3 regions of the Actinomadura coerulea genome follow, and region 2 is predicted to be linked to each of the others. Evidence: riboswitches for the same ligand, from Rfam matches in the RefSeq annotation. Region 2 holds a riboswitch; each other region holds the start of a gene.
The links. A riboswitch is a leader RNA that binds a small molecule or an ion and turns the genes downstream of it on or off. The one in region 2 is predicted to bind thiamine pyrophosphate.
Positions count from the first base shown of each region.

Region 1: another riboswitch for thiamine pyrophosphate. It lies ahead of BKA00_RS28370 (purine-cytosine permease family protein); the one in region 2 lies ahead of thiO (glycine oxidase ThiO).
Region 3: another riboswitch for thiamine pyrophosphate. It lies ahead of thiC (phosphomethylpyrimidine synthase ThiC); the one in region 2 lies ahead of thiO (glycine oxidase ThiO).

Region 1 is NZ_JACHMQ010000001.1:6,135,689-6,138,952, reverse strand. It holds gene BKA00_RS28375 (sensor histidine kinase) at 1-32, opposite strand, end outside; gene BKA00_RS28370 (purine-cytosine permease family protein) at 97-1,443, opposite strand; TPP riboswitch at 1,438-1,554, opposite strand; gene BKA00_RS28365 (rhodanese-like domain-containing protein) at 1,629-1,964, opposite strand; gene BKA00_RS40645 (SSI family serine proteinase inhibitor) at 2,173-2,472, shown strand; gene BKA00_RS28355 (Fpg/Nei family DNA glycosylase) at 2,585-3,264, opposite strand, start outside.
Region 2 is NZ_JACHMQ010000001.1:658,944-662,207, forward strand. It holds gene BKA00_RS03100 (thiazole synthase) at 1-94, opposite strand, end outside; gene thiS (sulfur carrier protein ThiS) at 97-297, opposite strand; gene thiO (glycine oxidase ThiO) at 294-1,421, opposite strand; TPP riboswitch at 1,411-1,524, opposite strand; gene BKA00_RS03115 (NAD(P)/FAD-dependent oxidoreductase) at 1,614-2,849, shown strand; gene BKA00_RS03120 (helix-turn-helix domain-containing protein) at 2,908-3,264, shown strand, end outside.
Region 3 is NZ_JACHMQ010000001.1:1,875,339-1,878,602, reverse strand. It holds gene BKA00_RS08630 (sensor histidine kinase) at 1-475, opposite strand, end outside; gene BKA00_RS08625 (hypothetical protein) at 694-1,692, shown strand; TPP riboswitch at 1,742-1,855, shown strand; gene thiC (phosphomethylpyrimidine synthase ThiC) at 1,851-3,264, shown strand, end outside.

The sequences.
Region 1 (3,264 bases), 5.5 Mb from region 2:
GGATCGTGCACGTGCTGATACACGTCTGTCATCGTGCCACCGCACTCCGGCATGGCGCCGGGCAACTTGCGCCGAAACTTGCTTTCGACCCAAACCTTACCGTCTGGTAAGCCTGCCGATGAGCAGGGCCGCGACCCCCGCGACCAGGAACGACAGCAGCGAGGCGCTCATCCACGTCTGCGGCGTGAAGTGCAGCGCGTCCCGCACGTCCGACCAGAACGCGGTCCAGCGCGCGACGGTGCCCGGGTTGACGAGCTGGTAGACGACGAACCCGATCGCCCATGCCGCGATCATGCCCCAGCGGGACGGCGCGGTCCGCGAGACGTCCCAGCCGCCCGCCCGGCGGCGGCCGAGGAAGAAGTCGGCGGCGAGGACGCCGAGCATCGGCACGAACACCGATCCGATCAGCGACAGGAAGCCCGCGTAGTCGCCGATGTCCAGGACCAGCGCGAGCACGGTGATGCCGATGCCGAGCGCGACGCTCAGCACCCGGCGGTCGGCCCGGGGGAACAGGTTCTGGATCGACACCGCCGTGGAGTAGGTGTCGGCGAACGACTGGTCGGCCTCCCGCAGCACGAACACGGCGAAGAACACCACGCCCAGCGAGACGCCCAGGAACGGATCAAAGATCTTGCTGGAGTCCCCCGCGACCAGCGCCAGCGCGAGCAGCCCGAGTACGTAGGCGACGATCTGCGTGACGGAGTAGCCGACGGCGGCGGCGCCGAACGCCCCGCGCTCGGTGCGCGCGTGCCGGGTGTAGTCGGCGGCGACCGGGACCCAGGAGATCGACACGGCCAGCGCGGCGTCCGCGCCGAGCCAGAACCCGCCCCACGAGCCCTGCGTCAGGTCGGGCAGCGGCTCCCGCACCAGCTGGACGTAGAAGTACACGAGCGCGATCGCCACCGCGACGGTCACGTAGCGGCGCAGCAACCGTACCGAGCCGAGCGGCCAGACCGTCAGCACGGTCGTGATCGCACCCGCGGCGAGCACGTAGCCCCAGCGCGGGACGCCGTCCCACAGCTCGCGGGCGGCGTCGGCGATGACGATCAGCTCGAACGTCCCCCACCCGACGAGCTGGGCGATGTTGAGGACGGTCGGCGCGTACGACAGCTTCGCGCCGAACAGGCCGCGCAGCAGCACCATCGCGGGCTGGCCGGTGCGCGCGCCGGGCACGGCGGCCAGGCCGAGCATCAGGCCGCCGAGGGCCGTCCCGACGGCCATCGCGACGATGCCCGCCATGATCGAGATCGTCGGCCGGCCGTCGGCGTCCGGCGCGAGGACGGTGTAGGCGCCGGAGAAGGCCAGGAGGCTGACGCCGAGGTTCCCCCAGAAGGCGCTCTGGTCCCAGAACCCGAGGACCTTGGGGGCCGGCTCGTCGAGGGTGAAGGGGACCTCGTCGGGGGCGCGCTCGCCCTGAGGGCGCTTTTCGACGTCGGACGTCACGGGACACACACTCCCTACGCCGGCATTACCCGGACAGGTTCATGCGGTCGGCGACGCCTTGGAGGCCGCCCTCTCAGCCCGGCTGTGGCCCGAGCTCCCGCGGTTATCGGTCAGGCCCGATCGTACAACCGCCCGTCACGCCTCAGAAGAGGGCATCCGGGTCAGATCACACGAAATCCTTCAGATCACGCGACGTACGGCGGACCGTCCCCCGCGCCCTCCATCGGGCGCCCCGCCTCGGCCCACCCGTGCATGCCGTCGCCGACGTTCCTCGCCAGCCACCCCGCCTGGTTCAGCGCGGACGTGACCTGGGCCGACCGTGCCCCGGACCGGCAGATCACGTAGACCTCCCGGTCGCGGGGGATCTCGCCGGCGCGGTCGCCGAGATGGCGCATGGGGATGTGGACCGCCGCGGGCGCGTGGCCCGCGTCCCACTCGTCCTGCTCCCGGACGTCCAGCAGGTAGCCGTCCTGCGGAATGTCCGCGGCGACCACGGCCGGTACGTCTTCCCCGAAATTCATCACACCCCCATGGAACCGCGCGAAGCCCCCCTGCGTCGAATCACGCATGCGGTATCGGACGCTCCTTTTCGCAACGCCCGGGCTGGCCTTGCTCCTGTCCACGGCCGCCTGCGGCGACGAACCGGCAAACGGAAACTCATCCGGAGCGCCTTCGGGCACGACGTCCGTGCAACCGTCCGGCTCGCCGGCGGACACGCTCACCGTGCGGGTGAAGGCCTCCAAGGAGGCGCCCGCCAAGACCTGGCGGCTGACCTGCGACCCGCCCGGCGGCGACCACCCCGAGGCGGTCGGCGCCTGCGCGGCGCTCACCAAGGTCAAGGATCCCTTCGCACCCGTCCCCAAGGACCAGGTGTGCACCCAGATCTACGGCGGTCCGGAGATCGCCACGGTCGAGGGCACCTGGCGGGGCAAGCAGATCGACACCACGTTCACCCGCGATGACGGCTGCCAGCTGAACCGCTGGAGCCAGATCGGCCCGGTCTTCGGCAACGTCCCGAAGGTCCGCTGAGCCCGACCCGTCCCTCGGACGAGCCATCCCCGTTCCGGCTCCGTCCCCGACTCCGAACGCCAGGCCCCCGGCACCCGCCGGGGCCTGGCCCTTCTCACGGCGCCCGCGGCCGCTACTTCAGGAGGCGGGACATGCGGCGGTCGGCGAGCGGCTTGCCGCCCGTCTGGCAGGTGGGGCAGTACTGGAGCGCGGAGTCGGCGAACGACACCTCGCGCACCATGTCCCCACAGACCGGGCATTTCTGGCCCGCGCGCCCGTGCACCCGCAGGCCGGTCTTCTTCTCGCCCTTGAGATCCTGCGCCTCGAGGCCGCGCGAGCGCTCGACCGCGTCCCGCAGCGTGGTGACGATCGCCTCGTGCAGGACGGCGACGTCCTCCTCGGTCAGCGATGACGCGATCTTGAACGGGGACATCCGGGCGACGTGCAGCACCTCGTCGGAGTAGGCGTTGCCGATACCGGCGATCACCTTCTGGTCGCGCAGCAGGCCCTTGATCTGGCTGCGCTTGCCGTTGACGATCCCGGCGAGGGCCGCGGGGGTGAACGACTCGTCCAGCGGGTCGGGGCCGAGGGACGCCACGCCGGGCACGTCGTCCGGGTCGCGGACGACGTAGACGGCGAGGCCCTTCTTGGTGCCGGCCTCGGTGAGGTCGAAGCCCGAGCCGTCGTCCAGGTGCACGCGCAGGGCGAGCGGGTTCTTGCCGCCGGGCCGGACGGGCCTGGCCGGGATCTCGTCGCGCCAGCGCAGCCAGCCGGCGCGGGCGAGATGGATGACGAGGTGCAGCCCGTCGACGT
Region 2 (3,264 bases):
GCAGCACCGCCATGCTCGGCGCCCCGCCCGTTCCCATGATCAGCCGCGAGCCCAGCTCCTCGCCCGCGATGACCAGCCCGTCGGTGTCGCTCATCCTCATCCTCCCTGGACCGCGGTCAGCACCTCGACGCGGTCGGCGTCCCGCAGGCGCGTGGCCTCCCACTCCGCGCGCCGGACGACCTCGTCGTTCAGCGCCGCCGCCACGCCCGTCGCGGCCGCGGTGACGGACGCGACGACCTCGGCCACGCTCGCGCCGTCGGGCAGCTCCCGCGGCTCACCGTTGACGATCACCTTCATGCGCTCACCTCGGGGGAGAAGCGGTCGGGGGCGAACGGCCCGGCGACCTCGGGGACGGGCCCGTCCAGCAGCATCGCGGACAGGATGTCGGCGCTCACCGGCGTGAGCAGGACGCCGTTGCGGAAGTGCCCGGTGCCCACCAGCAGCCCGGGCAGCGCGGTCGGGCCCATCACGGGCGCGTTGTCGGGCGAGCCGGGCCGCAGTCCGGCGGTGACCTCGGCGAACTCCAGCTCGGTGATGCCGGGCAGCAGCTCGCGGGCGTCGCGCAGCAGCTCCCACAGCCCGCCGGCGGTGACCCGGGTGTCGAAGCCCAGCTCCTCCTGCGTGGCGCCGAGGACGATCTCCCCGTCGGCGCGCGGCACCAGGTACACCGACGATCCCCGGACGAGGCCGCGGGCCGGCCGCCGCAGGAACGGCGTGCGGGTGCGCAGCCGGATCACCTGGCCCTTGACCGGGCGGACGGGTGGAACGGTCCCGGGAGGCAGGCCGCCGAGGTCGCCCGACCACGGTCCGGCGGCCAGCAGCACCCGGTCCGCGCGGATCACGGTGCCGTCGTCCAGGCCCACGCCGGCGGCGGCGTCGTTCTCGACGACGATCCGCTCGGCCCGCCGCCGGACGAGCCGGACCCCCAGCCGCTCGCCCGCCGCCAGCAGCGCCGGGGCGAGCCTGCGGGGGTCGACCGAGCCGTCCTCGGGGGCGAGCAGGCCGCCGCGCACGCCGGGCGCGAGCATCGGCTCCAGCCGCCGGCACTCGCGGCCGGTGAGCGCCTCGACGGGGATGCCCAGGCTCTCCTGGAAGCGGCGCAGGTCGTCCAGGTGCCGCAGGTCGTCGGAGTCGAACGCGACCTCGATGATCCCGTCGGTGCGGTAGCCGGTCTCCAGGCCGGTCAGCTCCTCCAGCTCGGCGACGAACGCGCCGTACCGGTCGCGGGAGGCGAGGCCGAGCCGCAGCAGCGGCTCCTCGCCGTAGGTCAGCTCGCTGACCGGGGTGAGCATGCCCGCCGCCACGGAGGAGGCCCCGGACGCGGGCGCGGGATCGACGAGGGTGACGGCGGCGCCGCCGGCGGCGGTGCGCCAGGCGGTGGCGAGGCCGATCACCCCGGCGCCGATGATGACGATCTGCATGCGCGCTCCCTTCGCCGGCATGATCCGGATCAGGTCGTGGCGGTCGGCGGCCCGTTCAGCCGCCCTCTCAGCCCGGTCGCACCGGACTCCCGCGCTCTGTGCTGTTCTGCCCCCACCTTACGACCTCGGCGAACCGGGCAACTGCCTGGACACCTGTCCATCCCCGGATCGGCCCCCGTTAGGGTGACCTTCATGGACAGGGTCATCGTCGTGGGTGGAGGGCTGGCCGGCGTGCGCGCCGTGGAAGCCCTGCGGAGCAAGGGGTACGAGGGCGCGCTGACCCTCGTGTCGGCGGAGCGGCACCGGCCCTACGACCGGCCGCCGCTGTCGAAGGCCGTCCTCGCGGGCGAGTCCGACGACACGACCGTCGACGCCGACTGGGACGCGCTGCGCTGCGAGCTCCTGCTCGGCGAGCGCGCCACGGGCCTGCGGCTGGACGAGCCCGGACGCGGCGGAACGGTGGAGTCCACGGCGGGAGACCTGCCCTTCGACGGGCTCGTGATCGCGACCGGCGCCGCCCCGGTCACGCTGCCCGGGGAGGGGCGCCAGCACGTGCTGCGCACGATCGACGAGGCCCGCGACCTGCGCGCCCGGCTCACCGCGGGCGCCCGCGTCGTGATCGTCGGGGCGGGCTGGATCGGCGCCGAGGTCGCCACCGCCGCGGCCCGCCGGGGCTGCGCGGTCACCGTCGTGGAGGCGGCCGACACCCCGCTGGCGGGCGCGATCGGGCCCGAGGTCGGCGCGCTCACCGCCCCCTGGTACGCCGAGGCCGGCGTCGAGCTGCGGACCGGGGTCAAGGTCGCGGAGGTGCGCGACGGCGGCCTCGTCCTCGCCGGGGGCGGCCACGTCGACGCCGACGAGGTGGTCGTCGGCGTCGGGGTGCGGCCCGTCCTGTCGTGGCTGGAGGGCTCCGGGCTGCTGCTGGAGCGCGGGGTCGTCACCGACGGCTCGTTCCGGACCTACATGGGCGAGGAGGCACCGGCCGCCCTGCGCCCGGACGTCGTGGCGGTCGGCGACTGCGCCGCCTGGTGGTCGCACCGCTACGGGCGGCGGCTCCTCGTCGAGCACTGGGACACCGCCCTGAACGCCCCCGAGGTCGCCGCCGCCGCCCTCCTCGGCCGGGACGCCGTGTACGACGCCGCCCCGTACTTCTGGTCGGAGCAGTTCGGGCGCATGGTCCAGTACGCGGGCGACCACTCGGCGTCCGAGCGGCTCGTGCGCAGGGGCGACCCGTCCGATCCCAGGTGGGCGGTGGTGTGGCTCACCGGCGACCGCCTCGACGCGATCCTCACCGTCGGCCGCCCCCGCGACCTGGTGCAGGCGAGGCGCGTGATCGCCGCCGGGACGTCGGTGGACCCGGAGGCGATCGCCGACCCGGACGTGCCCGTGCGGCAGGCTGTTCGCGCAGAGCGATCAGAGAGGACGTAACGGCTGCGCAGCGGGTTTGAGTCTTCCGAAGGCGTGGTAGCAAGGGGGCGTGACGCAGATGCACGCAACCGTTGACAGCGCACTGGACCCCCGCACCGACGCCCTGGCCGGCGAGTGGCTCACCCTCCGGGAGACCGCCGACAGACTCGGGATCAAGCCCAACCGGATCAAGCAGCTCATCCACGAGCACCGCATCCTCGCGGTGCGCCGGGGCGGGGAGCCGATGGTGCCCGCGGCCTTCATCAAGGACGGCCAGGTCATCAAGGGCCTGCCCGGCACGCTGACCCTCCTGTCGGACGCCGGCTTCGACGACGCCGAGACCATCCGGTGGCTGTTCACGGCCGACGACACGCTGCCGGGAACGCCCGTGGACGCGCTCACCGAGAACCGGGGGACCGAGGTCCGCCGGCGCGCC
Region 3 (3,264 bases), 1.2 Mb from region 2:
TGATCGTCGCGAGCCGCGCCCGGTGCACCCGCCACACCTGGACGGCGATGACGACCGACACCACGGCCTCGATGACCGCGATCTGCTCGCGCAGGGATCCGCCGCCCGCCCGCATCGCCATGCCGACCACGCAGACGGCGAGCAGGGACGCGGCGACGCCGAGCACGATCCGCACCCGGCGCCCGAGCACCGCGTAGGCGAACAGCGCGATCACCTCGGCGGGCACCAGCGCGTGGTGCTGGTACTGCGCCAGGTGGTAGGGCAGCACCAGGGCGACCAGCGCCACCAGGCCGGGGGCCGGCCACCGCCGGATCACCGCGAGCGGGACGTGCGCCGCCACCAGCAGCAGGGCGCCGGGCGCGTCCAGCCCCCGCACGCCCGGCCACAGCACGGCGGCCGCGGCCGCCGCTCCCGCCAGCGCCGACGCCGCCAGGGCGTCCTTCACCGTCGCGTCGACCCGGGGCACCCTCAGCACGCGCCCATTCTCCCCCACTCAGGCGATCTTCGCGCGCCGGCCCGCGCCCCGCGCGCACGCCCCGCACGAATGATCCTTCCGGTGGGCCGTGCGCGGCCGGAGGCCCGCCTTATAGTGCTGCATACCCCGTCACGAAGGGCCGACAGTTGTCCGTCCCCCCGCCTGCTGTCCCCCCGCCTGCCGCCCCTCAGCCCCCCTCCTCCCGGCCCGGACTCCGGATGACGCTCGGGGCGCGGGCCTACCGATGGCCGCTCCGCCTCCTGGCCGCCGCGCCGGCGGCCGCCGCGGTCCTCGTGCTCGCGACCCGCACCCGGACGCTCGACCCGGAGAGCGCCCGCCGGACCCTGCTGCTCTGCGGCGGCGGCTGCCTGGTCGCCGCCCTGGCCGCCGTCCTCTGGGCTGCCCGCCTCCACCGGACCCGCCTCGTCGTGACCATCGGCGAGGACGGGGTGACCCTCCGCCGCGGCGGGCGGGAGGCGGCCGTCCCGGCCGGAGCCGTGGAGGCGGTGGGGATCCGGTGGCCCGTCGACGACCCGGTCTGGACGCTCTGGCTCGACCCGGGGCGGGCGCCGGGCGTCGAGGCCGTCGCCGAGGTCGACGGGAGGGCGGTGACCCTGCTCAGGGGCCGATCGCTGCCGTCCGGATGGCTCCCGGCCGTCCGGACCGCGACCGCGGACCGCCTGGGCGCCGCCTGGCGGGTCGTCGACGACGAGGGACGGGAGGTGCCGCCGCCCGCGGCGGGCGCCCTCGGCCGGGCCCGCCACATCGTCGTGGACGGCAGGGGCCGCTACCGCGACCGGCGCGGCGGCGCCGTCCTCGCCGTGGCGTGCCGCCGGCGCGGCGGGCGGACCACCGTGCTGCGCGACCCCCACGCCGCCGTGCTGCTGACGGTCCGGGGCCCGTCCCGGCTGCCGGGCCGCGACCGCGTGCGCGTCCTCGGCGCGGACGGCAGCCCCCTCGGATTCGTGCGCGGCCTGCGCGAGCCGTCCTTCCACACCGCCGGCGGGATCCTCCTCGGCAGCACCCGCGCGACCGGCGACGGCCGCGTCGTCACCGGCGTCGACGGCCGCCGCTCGGCCGCCCTGCGGGCCGGCGGCGACGACGGGTCCCGGGTGGAATTGGAGCGGTCGCCGTCCGCCCCGGACCCCCTCCGGACCCTGGTCCTGGCGCTGCCCGTCGCGCTCCCCGCGCGGGACCTCCGCGCGGGCGCGTTCTAACCCACGGGCGGCGGTTGCGGCAACCGGGGCCGCCCGGGTTAACGTCGTGGCGACAGATCGCGGGGGCCCGGCGAACCGGGCTGAGATAGCGGCTGGGACGGCCGCTGACCGCATGAACCTGACCGGGTAATGCCGGCGTAGGGAGAGATCGAGTCGTCATGACCGAACCTGTGGTTCCAGCTGCCCGCAAGACCTACCTCCAGGGCTCGCGCCCGGACATCCGGGTCCCGATGCGGGAGGTGCCGCTGACCAACGGCGACGTCGTCGTCCTGTACGACACGTCCGGGCCGTACACCGATCCAGAGCAGGAGACCGACGTGCGCGGGGGGCTGCCGCCCCTGCGGGAGACCTGGATCGCCGAGCGCGGCGACACCGCCCCCTACGAGGGGCGGGCGGTACGCCCAGAGGACGACGGGAGGCGGTCGTCGCCCCCCGCCCTCCCCGGCGCCGGCGGCGTGGGCGCCCTGCCGCGGCGGCCGCGGCGCGCCACCGGCGGCGCGGTGACGCAGCGCGCCTACGCGCGGCGCGGGGAGATCACGCCGGAGATGGAGTTCGCCGCGCTGCGCGAGGGCGTGGCGCCGGAGTTCGTCCGGGACGAGCTGGCCGCCGGGCGCGCGGTGCTGCCCGCCAACGTCAACCATCCCGAGATCGAGCCGATGGTCATCGGACGGAACTTCCTCGTCAAGGTCAACGCCAACATCGGCAACTCGGCCGTCGCGTCCTCGATCGAGGACGAGGTCGAGAAGATGACCTGGGCGACCCGCTGGGGCGCCGACACGATCATGGACCTGTCGACGGGCCGCGACATCCACACCACGCGCGAGTGGATCCTGCGCAACTCGCCCGTGCCGGTCGGGACCGTCCCGCTGTACCAGGCGGTCGAGAAGGTCGGCGGCGACCCGGCGGAGCTCACCTACGAGGTCTTCCGCGACACCGTGATCGAGCAGGCGGAGCAGGGCGTGGACTACATGACCGTCCACGCCGGGGTGCTGCTGTCCTACGTGCCGCTGACGGCGCGGCGCAAGACGGGGATCGTGTCGCGGGGCGGGTCGATCATGGCGGCCTGGTGCCTGGCGCACCACGAGGAGAACTTCCTCTACACCCGCTTCGAGGAGCTGTGCGAGATCTTCGCCGCCTACGACGTGACCTGGTCGCTCGGGGACGGCCTGCGCCCCGGCTCCGTCGCGGACGCCAACGACGAGGCCCAGTTCGCCGAGCTGCGCACCCAGGGAGAGCTGACGCGGATCGCGGCGCGGTTCGGCAACCAGGTGATGAACGAGGGGCCCGGCCACGTCCCGATGCACAAGATCAAGGAGAACGTGGACCTGCAGCAGGAGTGGTGCGACGGGGCGCCCTTCTACACGCTCGGCCCGCTGACCACCGACATCGCGCCCGGCTACGACCACATCACCTCGGCGATCGGCGCCGCGATGATCGGCTGGCACGGCACCGCGATGCTCTGCTACGTCACGCCGAAGGAGCACCTCGGGCTGCCCGACCGCGAGGACGTCAAGGCCGGCATGATCGCCTACAAGATCGCGGCCCACGCCGCGGACCTCGCCAAGGGGCATC